2 regions of the Neobacillus sp. D3-1R genome follow, and region 2 is predicted to be linked to the other one. Evidence: a T-box and tRNA genes for the amino acid it is inferred to sense, from the RefSeq annotation. Region 2 holds a T-box; the other holds one or more tRNA genes.

Region 1 (5,079 bases), 1.2 Mb from region 2:
GGGGAGCTGTAAGTAAGCTTTGATCCGGAGATTTCCGAATGGGGAAACCCACTGCTCGTAATGGAGTAGTATCTTTACCTGAATACATAGGGTACTGATGGCATACCCGGGGAACTGAAACATCTAAGTACCCGGAGGAAGAGAAAGCAAACGCGATTCCCTGAGTAGCGGCGAGCGAAACGGGACATAGCCCAAACCAAGAGGCTTGCCTCTTGGGGTTGTAGGACACTCAACATGGAGTTACAAAGGAACGGGGTAGATGAACAGATCTGGAAAGATCGGTCAGAGAAGGTAAAAACCCTGTAGTCGAAACTTCGTTCCCTCCTGAGTGGATCCTGAGTACGGCCGGACACGAGAAATCCGGTCGGAAGCAGGGAGGACCATCTCCCAAGGCTAAATACTCCCTAGTGACCGATAGTGAACCAGTACCGTGAGGGAAAGGTGAAAAGCACCCCGGAAGGGGAGTGAAAAAGATCCTGAAACCGTGTGCCTACAAGTAGTTAGAGCCCGTTAATGGGTGATAGCGTGCCTTTTGTAGAATGAACCGGCGAGTTACGATTACATGCAAGGTTAAGTTGATAAGACGGAGCCGCAGCGAAAGCGAGTCTGAATAGGGCGAATGAGTATGTGGTCGTAGACCCGAAACCAGGTGATCTACCCATGTCCAGGGTGAAGTCCAGGTAACACTGGATGGAGGCCCGAACCCACGCACGTTGAAAAGTGCGGGGATGAGGTGTGGGTAGCGGAGAAATTCCAATCGAACTTGGAGATAGCTGGTTCTCTCCGAAATAGCTTTAGGGCTAGCCTCACGTAGTAAGAGTCTTGGAGGTAGAGCACTGTTTGGACTAGGGGCCCTCATCGGGTTACCGAATTCAGACAAACTCCGAATGCCAAAGACTTATCCGTGGGAGTCAGACTGCGAGTGATAAGATCCGTAGTCAAAAGGGAAACAGCCCAGACCACCAGCTAAGGTCCCAAAGTTTACGTTAAGTGGAAAAGGATGTGGAGTTGCTTAGACAACCAGGATGTTGGCTTAGAAGCAGCCACCATTTAAAGAGTGCGTAATAGCTCACTGGTCGAGTGACTCTGCGCCGAAAATGTATCGGGGCTAAACGTAACACCGAAGCTGTGGATTGACACCATATGGTGTCAGTGGTAGGAGAGCGTTCTAAGGGCGTTGAAGCTAGACCGTAAGGACTGGTGGAGCGCTTAGAAGTGAGAATGCCGGTATGAGTAGCGAAAGATGGGTGAGAATCCCATCCACCGTATGCCTAAGGTTTCCTGAGGAAGGCTCGTCCGCTCAGGGTTAGTCGGGACCTAAGCCGAGGCCGAAAGGCGTAGGCGATGGATAACAGGTTGATATTCCTGTACCACCTCTTTATCGTTTGAGCAATGGGGGGACGCAGAAGGATAGGGTAAGCGCACTGTTGGATATGTGCGTCTAAGCAGTTAGGCTGGTAACGAGGCAAATCCCGTTACCGTGAAGGCTGAGCTGTGATAGCGAGGGAAATATAGTACCGAAGTTCCTGATTCCACGCTGCCAAGAAAAGCCTCTAGCGAGATAAAAGGTGCCCGTACCGCAAACCGACACAGGTAGGCGAGGAGAGAATCCTAAGGTGTGCGAGAGAACTCTCGTTAAGGAACTCGGCAAAATGACCCCGTAACTTCGGGAGAAGGGGTGCTTTTTGGGGTGAATAGCCTCGAAAAGCCGCAGTGAATAGGCCCAGGCGACTGTTTAGCAAAAACACAGGTCTCTGCGAAGCCGTAAGGCGAAGTATAGGGGCTGACGCCTGCCCGGTGCTGGAAGGTTAAGAGGAGGGGTTAGCGCAAGCGAAGCTCTGAATCGAAGCCCCAGTAAACGGCGGCCGTAACTATAACGGTCCTAAGGTAGCGAAATTCCTTGTCGGGTAAGTTCCGACCCGCACGAAAGGCGTAACGATCTGGGCACTGTCTCAACGAGAGACTCGGTGAAATTATAGTACCTGTGAAGATGCAGGTTACCCGCGACAGGACGGAAAGACCCCGTGGAGCTTTACTGTAGCCTGATATTGAATTTTGGTACAGCTTGTACAGGATAGGTAGGAGCCTGAGAAGCCGGAGCGCCAGCTTCGGTGGAGGCGTCGGTGGGATACTACCCTGGCTGTATTGAAATTCTAACCCGCACCCCTCTATCGGGGTGGGAGACAGTGTCAGGTGGGCAGTTTGACTGGGGCGGTCGCCTCCTAAAGAGTAACGGAGGCGCCCAAAGGTTCCCTCAGAATGGTTGGAAATCATTCGTAGAGTGTAAAGGCACAAGGGAGCTTGACTGCGAGACCTACAAGTCGAGCAGGGACGAAAGTCGGGCTTAGTGATCCGGTGGTTCCGCATGGAAGGGCCATCGCTCAACGGATAAAAGCTACCCCGGGGATAACAGGCTTATCTCCCCCAAGAGTCCACATCGACGGGGAGGTTTGGCACCTCGATGTCGGCTCATCGCATCCTGGGGCTGTAGTCGGTCCCAAGGGTTGGGCTGTTCGCCCATTAAAGCGGTACGCGAGCTGGGTTCAGAACGTCGTGAGACAGTTCGGTCCCTATCCGTCGTGGGCGTAGGAAATTTGAGAGGAGCTGTCCTTAGTACGAGAGGACCGGGATGGACGCACCACTGGTGTACCAGTTGTCTTGCCAAAGGCATCGCTGGGTAGCTATGTGCGGACGGGATAAGTGCTGAAAGCATCTAAGCATGAAGCCCCCCTCAAGATGAGATTTCCCATAGCGCAAGCTAGTAAGAACCCTGAAAGATGATCAGGTTGATAGGTCAGAGGTGGAAGCGCGGTGACGTGTGGAGCTGACTGATACTAATCGTTCGAGGACTTAACCAAAACATTTGGATATCCAAATTAGGCAAACTCGTTTTTACTTCTTCTAATACATTATCTAGTTTTGAGGGAACAAAAACCTCAACAAAATATAGTCTGGTGGCGATGGCGAGAAGGTCACACCCGTTCCCATACCGAACACGGAAGTTAAGCTTCTCAGCGCCGATGGTAGTTGGAGGATTCCTCCTGTGAGAGTAGGACGTCGCCAGGCATAATATTGTTCCGCAGTAGCTCAGTGGTAGAGCATTCGGCTGTTAACCGAACGGTCGTAGGTTCGAGTCCTACCTGCGGAGCCATATAAACAGTTTAATATGGCCCATTGGTCAAGCGGTTAAGACACCGCCCTTTCACGGCGGTAACACGGGTTCGAATCCCGTATGGGTCACCAATCTTTTTTCACGATAGTGAAAAGAAGTTTCATTAAATCGCGACAGCGAAAAGAAAGTTCCTTATTATTTTGGAGGATTAGCTCAGCTGGGAGAGCATCTGCCTTACAAGCAGAGGGTCGGCGGTTCGATCCCGTCATCCTCCACCATAGATTTTTTACGATAGTAAAAAGATCTATTCTTAATTTCGCGAGAGCGAAAAGAACTTTCCTTAAAATTATGATATTGAAGATTAGCTTATATTATGCCGGTGTAGCTCAATTGGTAGAGCAACTGACTTGTAATCAGTAGGTTGGGGGTTCAAGTCCTCTCGCCGGCATTTTTTATTGGAGCCATTAGCTCAGTCGGTAGAGCATCTGACTTTTAATCAGAGGGTCGAAGGTTCGAGTCCTTCATGGCTCACCAGATTTTTTACGATAGTAAAGGAAATTATCATATGCGGGTGTGGCGGAATTGGCAGACGCACCAGACTTAGGATCTGGCGCCGCAAGGCGTGGGGGTTCGACTCCCTTCACCCGCACCATGTTTTTTTTCATAGCGAAAAATGTGCGCGGAAGTAGTTCAGTGGTAGAACACCACCTTGCCAAGGTGGGGGTCGCGGGTTCGAATCCCGTCTTCCGCTCCAACAAATGCCGGGGTGGCGGAACTGGCAGACGCACAGGACTTAAAATCCTGCGGTAGGTGACTACCGTACCGGTTCGATTCCGGTCCTCGGCACCAAAGTTTTTTCGCGATAGCGAAAAGAACTTTCCTTAAATCTTTTAATAGATAAGAAAAGATGAGAATAAAATGCGCCCGTAGCTCAATTGGATAGAGCGTCTGACTACGGATCAGAAGGTTATGGGTTCGACTCCTTTCGGGCGCGCCATATTTACGGGAAGTAGCTCAGCTTGGTAGAGCACTTGGTTTGGGACCAAGGGGTCGCAGGTTCGAATCCTGTCTTCCCGACCACTAATTTAATTATAACTATCCTGGGGTCTTAGCTCAGCTGGGAGAGCGCCTGCCTTGCACGCAGGAGGTCAGGGGTTCGATCCCCCTAGACTCCACCAAATATTTTTCGATAGAAAAATAACTGTCCTTAATATTACGGAGGAATACCCAAGTCCGGCTGAAGGGATCGGTCTTGAAAACCGACAGGCGGGTTAAACCGCGCGGGGGTTCGAATCCCTCTTCCTCCGCCATATTTATTTTAAAATGGTGCATGTATAAAGCGAAATATATTATTATCGACGCGGGGTGGAGCAGCCCGGTAGCTCGTCGGGCTCATAACCCGAAGGTCGCAGGTTCAAATCCTGCCCCCGCAATAATCCATTTTTTTAAGTAAAATGTATCTATGGTCCCGTGGTGTAGCGGTTAACATGCCTGCCTGTCACGCAGGAGATCGCGGGTTCGATTCCCGTCGGGACCGCCATTTATATTTTTGATAGAAATTAATATATTGGCTCAGTAGCTCAGTCGGTAGAGCAAAGGACTGAAAATCCTTGTGTCGGCGGTTCGATTCCGTCCTGAGCCACCATTTTTCCATATTTTATGGAGGGGTAGCGAAGTGGCTAAACGCGGCGGACTGTAAATCCGCTCCTTTGGGTTCGGCGGTTCGAATCCGTCCCCCTCCACCATGTATTTTTGTGATAGCAAAATAATTATGGCTTTTTTTGCGTTAATGAAAATAAACTATTTATAATGGCGGTTGTGGTGAAGTGGTTAACACGCCAGATTGTGGCTCTGGTACTCGCGGGTTCGATTCCCGTCAATCGCCCCATTTTAACTAATATGATTGGGCTATAGCCAAGCGGTAAGGCATCGCACTTTGACTGCGACATGCGTTGGTTCAAATCCAG
Region 2 (5,079 bases):
TTTTCCCAAGCTTGCCCGAAGCAAATCTTTCCGTGATAAAACACCGACTAATTTGGAATGTTGATCAACCACAAACATGGTTCCAACATCCTCTAAAAACATTGTACATATTGCATCGTAAACAGAGACATTTTCACTTATAACCACAGGTATCGATTGAAAATCCTTCACGAATAACTTTTGTAGATTTTCAGTTAATAATTGTGTACCGGATTTTCCTGTATAAAAATAACCAACCCTTGGTCTTGCATCTAAATAGCCTGCCATCGTTAAAATCGCCAAATCCGGTCTCAGTGTTGCTCTTGTTAAATTTAATTGGTCTGCAATTTGTTCTCCAGTAATTGGCCCTTGGTCCTTAACGATTTGAAGTATTTGTTCTTGCCGCTTATTTAATTCGATTGTACTCACCACCTTGGTTGTTCTATATGTATATTTTTCTTTAAATTAAGCACTTAAGGTTATACTTTAATAGCAATATTATATACTAATTATTTTTTATATGAAAAGGAATAAAGTTGTTTTTATAAAGCTATTGCTTTTTATTTCATTTCAAAAGAAAAAGGTGCAGTTCATTCTGCACCTTTTTTCTACATTAAAACATAATTTTTTCTTGGATAAAGTTTACAAGTTCTGCGATAGGGATACGTTTTTGTTCCATTGTATCTCTGTCCCTTACCGTAACCATGTTATCTTCTTTCGAATCAAAATCATAGGTAATACAGTACGGAGTACCAATTTCATCATGACGACGATAACGTTTACCAATTGAACCTGCCTCATCATAATCCACTAAAAAGTGTTTAGATAATTCGGCAAAAACTTCTTTTGCTTCTTCAGACAACTTTTTAGATAATGGCAAAATAGCAGCCTTATAAGGAGCTAATGCTGGGTGGAAATGCATAACCGTTCTTGAAGTACCATCTTCAAGCTGTTCTTCATCATAAGCATCAATTAAAAAGGCTAACGTTACACGATCTGCTCCAAGTGATGGCTCGATACAGAAAGGAACGTAACGTTCATTCGTTTCCGGATCAATATAATTAAAGTCTTCCCCAGAGTATTGCATATGCTGTTTTAAATCGTAATCTGTTCTTGATGCAACACCCCATAACTCACCCCATCCGAATGGGAATTTAAACTCAAAATCAGTTGTTGCGTTACTGTAGTGAGATAGCTCATCTTCAGAATGGTCACGAAGTCTCAAATTCTCTTCATTCATTCCTAAAGTCAATAACCACTGTTCAGCAAAGTTTTTCCAATAATTAAACCATGTTAATTCTTCACCTGGTTTACAGAAGAATTCAAGTTCCATTTGTTCAAATTCTCTAGTACGGAAAGTAAAGTTACCTGGAGTAATTTCATTACGAAAACTTTTTCCGATTTGAGCAATACCAAATGGTAACTTCTTTCTCATTGTACGTTGTACATTTTTAAAGTTAACAAAAATACCTTGAGCTGTTTCGGGACGTAAGAAGATTTCGTTCGTGCTAGATTCAGTAACACCTTGGAAGGTTTTAAACATTAAATTAAATTGTCTAATACCTGTGAAATCATGGCTACCACAGTCAGGACAAGCGATATTATGTTCTTTCACTAGTTCTTCCATTTTTTCAAATGGTAAACCATCTACGACCATTTCCATACCTTTTTCTTCCAGTGCATTTTCAATTAATTTATCTGCACGATGTCTCGCTTTACAATTCTTACAATCAATCATCGGATCATTAAAATTACCAATATGACCCGAAGCTTCCCAAGTTCTAGGATTCATAAGGATACTTGCATCTAATCCCACATTATATGGTGATTCTTGGACAAACTTTTTCCACCATGCTCGTTTAATGTTATTTTTAAATTCTACCCCTAAAGGGCCGTAATCCCACGTATTGGCAAGGCCACCATAAATCTCAGACCCAGGAAATACAAAACCTCTATGCTTTGCGTGAGAGACGATTTGTTCCATAGTTGCACTCATTTTTTTCGCTCCTTCTTATAAAATTTTACTTTTGCATAGGAGATAAGAATCAATAAAAAAACTCCCATCCCTATGCCTCAGCATAGGGACGAGAGTTACCCGCGGTTCCACCCTATTTGCCACCTTCTAAAAGTGGCCACTTTATTAAAATGCTGCTCCAGAATGCCTTCCCAAATCCCTTATACCCTAGCTCGCACCATCCTAGGTTCGCTTTTATAAGAATTATTTAGTACTCTTTTCCATCAATGCAACTATTTTTTATGTAATAAAAATATTATCTTAAAGCATACTTTCTTGTCAACATTGTTAAAATTTTAATATATCTAGCTAGAATTTAAATTTATCCATTTGATCAAGGAATCTTTTGGACTTTATATGTAAACCTGAATATTCCTCAAAATAAGCATCTATCACTGTCTTAAGTTCTTTTTTTGTTTCATCTTTTACTGAGATATTACCAAGTCTTGATAAATCAAAAAAATAAAAGATTCTTAAGAGCTTTATGGTCGAACTAGAAATTTTCATATGGTAGGGATCTTTTTCTATACACCTATGACAAATAAAACCGTTTTCCCGAATGGAAAATGAAAAATGACCGTCTGTTTCTCCACAAACGGCACATTTATTTAGAACTGGATAGAGCCCAAGTAAATTTAACATTTTCATTTCGTAAATATGAATGAGAATATCTACGTCATATTCCTCATTCATATAGTTTAAGGTTTGAAATAAAAGTTCGAATAAGTAAGGATTAGGTTTTTTTTCATCTGTACATTTATCCGTTAATTCCAAAATATAACTTGCGTAAGCCGTCATGACAATATCTTCACGAATGTTTCTCATAGAAGAAAGGATTTCTCCTTGTTGCAACGTGCCTAGACCTGTCCCTCTTTGAATTAAAAAGTAACCGTAGGTGAACAGCTGAGTGATGGCTGCCAACCGACTATTGGGCTTTTTCGCACCCCTAGCCATCACTCCTACCTTTCCCCATTCACGAGTATATATGGTTACAATTTTGTTTGTTTCACTGTAATCAATCGCTCTTATGACGATGCCCTCACATTTTTGAAGCATCTAGCGTCACCATCCAATATATTTGTGACAAATCTATGAGATGGGAAAATCAACCTCTGCTAGCTCTTCCTCCTGATTTCTGGGTATTTCTTGCTTTTCCTTCTCTAACTCCTTAAAGATTAGATAAGTGTCAATATTACCTGTCTGGGAAAATACTTTCCAGGTAAAATCTAACATCGAAAACCCCACCTTTCAATTTTTAACTAGCAATAAAAATTTAAATCCCTATCCTTGAGTTTATCTTTGCCAACATCTCCAATTTCATGACACGAAAAATTTACTAATCCTAATCATGCATAAACAATATTTTTTTTAATATTGTATAAAGGTGAACCTAATCAATACTCATCTTCTCTAAATCCGTAATCACGTAACTGCCCCATTTTATTTCGCCAATCTTTTTGAACTTTTACCCAAAGCTCTAGAAATACTTTTGACCCTAATAAATTTTCAATATCAGTTCTCGCACGTTTTCCTATTTCCTTTAACATCGAACCTTGTTTTCCAATAATAATTCCTTTTTGAGAGTCCCGTTCTACAATAACCGTTGCCATCACATGAATCACATCTTGATTTTCACGCCGTTCCATTTTATCAATCACTACTGCTAGTGAATGTGGAATTTCTTCCCTTGTTAGATGGAGCGCTTTTTCACGAATTAACTCTGATACAATGAACCTCTCAGGATGGTCTGTTACTTGATCTGCAGGATAATATTGTGGTCCTTCCGGTAGATACTTTTTAATAACTTCAAGAAGGTGTTCGACATTATTTCCTTCTAATGCTGAGATCGGTACAATTTCTTGGAATGGATATTTTTCTTTATAGGACTCGATTAGAGTCAATAAATTATCCGGGTGTATTTTGTCTATTTTATTGATGATTAAGAAAATAGGCGTTTTAACTGTTTGGAACTTTTCAATTATAAATTCTTCACCACGACCAAATCCCTCTTCAGCATTAACCATAAAAAGAATAAGGTCTACCCCTTTTAGTGTGTTTTGTGCGACCTTCATCATAAAGTCACCCAATTTATGCTTTGGTTTATGAATCCCTGGCGTATCGATAAAGATAAATTGTGAATCATTTGTAGTTAGAACACCTTGAACTTTATTTCGAGTAGTTTGTGGCTTATCACTCATAATGGCTATTTTTTGTCCTATCACCCTATTTAGGTATGTTGACTTACCAACGTTCGGGCGACCAATGATTGAGATAAAACCTGACTTATATTTACTGCTTTGTTTTGTATTATTCATTATTTTCCTCCGATGCAAGGTCTTCTAGTGAGTATGAAATAGGCAATTTTAGGTAATCATTTCACAAATAAAATGTTGTTCCTTTATTTTACCTCATTTCATCTTCTATTTCATTATTTGTTGCAAAAACGTAATAAAAAAATTTGAATTTTCTAAACATTTAACGTTATTAACCTTATTTATGTCATTTTATCGAAAGAAAAATCGTTTTTCAAATCACTAACAAAAAAAGGTGTCCTAATATGACACCTCACTTCAAAACAATATGTAAATCTTCGGTCCAAAAATCATAATACCTATTATCACGGATAGTAATGCATAGATTAATACAGCTCCAGCGGCAATATCTTTAGCTTGCTTTGCTAGTGGGTGGTATTCGTTTGTTACTAGATCCACCACTCGTTCGATAGCAGAATTCATCATTTCCAATACCATCATTCCACCGATTGCAATCAGGATCAATATCCATTCTGTTTTAGAAATGGATAAAAGAATCGCTGCAGCAATAACCAAAATGGAAATGAAGATATGAATCCGGAAATTTCTTTCCTGAATAACACAAGTAATCATACCTTCAATCGCAAATTTAAATGTTTGACTCATCCGATATTTTCGCTGTTTATCTTTTAAGTCCGTATTCATCTAAAAGTTCCTTTTGTAAAGAAAACATGGCTTTTTCTTCCTCTTCTGTTTCATGGTCATATCCTAATAAATGCAGAAATCCATGGACAGCTAAGAATCCTAATTCTCTTAGAAAAGAATGTCCATATT

The links. A T-box is a leader RNA that pairs with one kind of tRNA and senses whether it is charged. The one in region 2 lies ahead of ACSBPO_RS16010 (glycine--tRNA ligase), so its partner is inferred to be a tRNA-Gly.
Region 1: it has a tRNA-Gly gene. The T-box ahead of ACSBPO_RS16010 (glycine--tRNA ligase) is inferred to sense a tRNA for this amino acid. The anticodon was not compared.

The regions. Positions count from the first base shown of each region.
Region 1 covers NZ_CP197471.1:4,340,354-4,345,432, reverse strand. The annotation lists rRNA gene ACSBPO_RS21870 (23S ribosomal RNA) at 1-2,858, shown strand, start outside; rRNA gene rrf (5S ribosomal RNA) at 2,951-3,066, shown strand; tRNA gene ACSBPO_RS21860 (tRNA-Asn) at 3,077-3,151, shown strand; tRNA gene ACSBPO_RS21855 (tRNA-Glu) at 3,169-3,243, shown strand; tRNA gene ACSBPO_RS21850 (tRNA-Val) at 3,315-3,390, shown strand; tRNA gene ACSBPO_RS21845 (tRNA-Thr) at 3,488-3,560, shown strand; tRNA gene ACSBPO_RS21840 (tRNA-Lys) at 3,571-3,646, shown strand; tRNA gene ACSBPO_RS21835 (tRNA-Leu) at 3,680-3,764, shown strand; tRNA gene ACSBPO_RS21830 (tRNA-Gly) at 3,792-3,866, shown strand; tRNA gene ACSBPO_RS21825 (tRNA-Leu) at 3,873-3,961, shown strand; tRNA gene ACSBPO_RS21820 (tRNA-Arg) at 4,033-4,109, shown strand; tRNA gene ACSBPO_RS21815 (tRNA-Pro) at 4,116-4,192, shown strand; tRNA gene ACSBPO_RS21810 (tRNA-Ala) at 4,215-4,290, shown strand; tRNA gene ACSBPO_RS21805 (tRNA-Ser) at 4,330-4,422, shown strand; tRNA gene ACSBPO_RS21800 (tRNA-Met) at 4,472-4,545, shown strand; tRNA gene ACSBPO_RS21795 (tRNA-Asp) at 4,577-4,652, shown strand; tRNA gene ACSBPO_RS21790 (tRNA-Phe) at 4,682-4,757, shown strand; tRNA gene ACSBPO_RS21785 (tRNA-Tyr) at 4,774-4,857, shown strand; tRNA gene ACSBPO_RS21780 (tRNA-His) at 4,925-5,000, shown strand; tRNA gene ACSBPO_RS21775 (tRNA-Gln) at 5,017-5,079, shown strand, end outside.
Region 2 covers NZ_CP197471.1:3,107,994-3,113,072, forward strand. The annotation lists gene ACSBPO_RS16005 (helix-turn-helix transcriptional regulator) at 1-411, opposite strand, end outside; gene ACSBPO_RS16010 (glycine--tRNA ligase) at 593-1,975, opposite strand; T-box leader at 2,057-2,230, opposite strand; gene recO (DNA repair protein RecO) at 2,303-3,049, opposite strand; gene ACSBPO_RS16020 (YqzL family protein) at 3,083-3,226, opposite strand; gene era (GTPase Era) at 3,388-4,308, opposite strand; gene ACSBPO_RS16030 (diacylglycerol kinase family protein) at 4,564-4,950, opposite strand; gene ybeY (rRNA maturation RNase YbeY) at 4,928-5,079, opposite strand, start outside.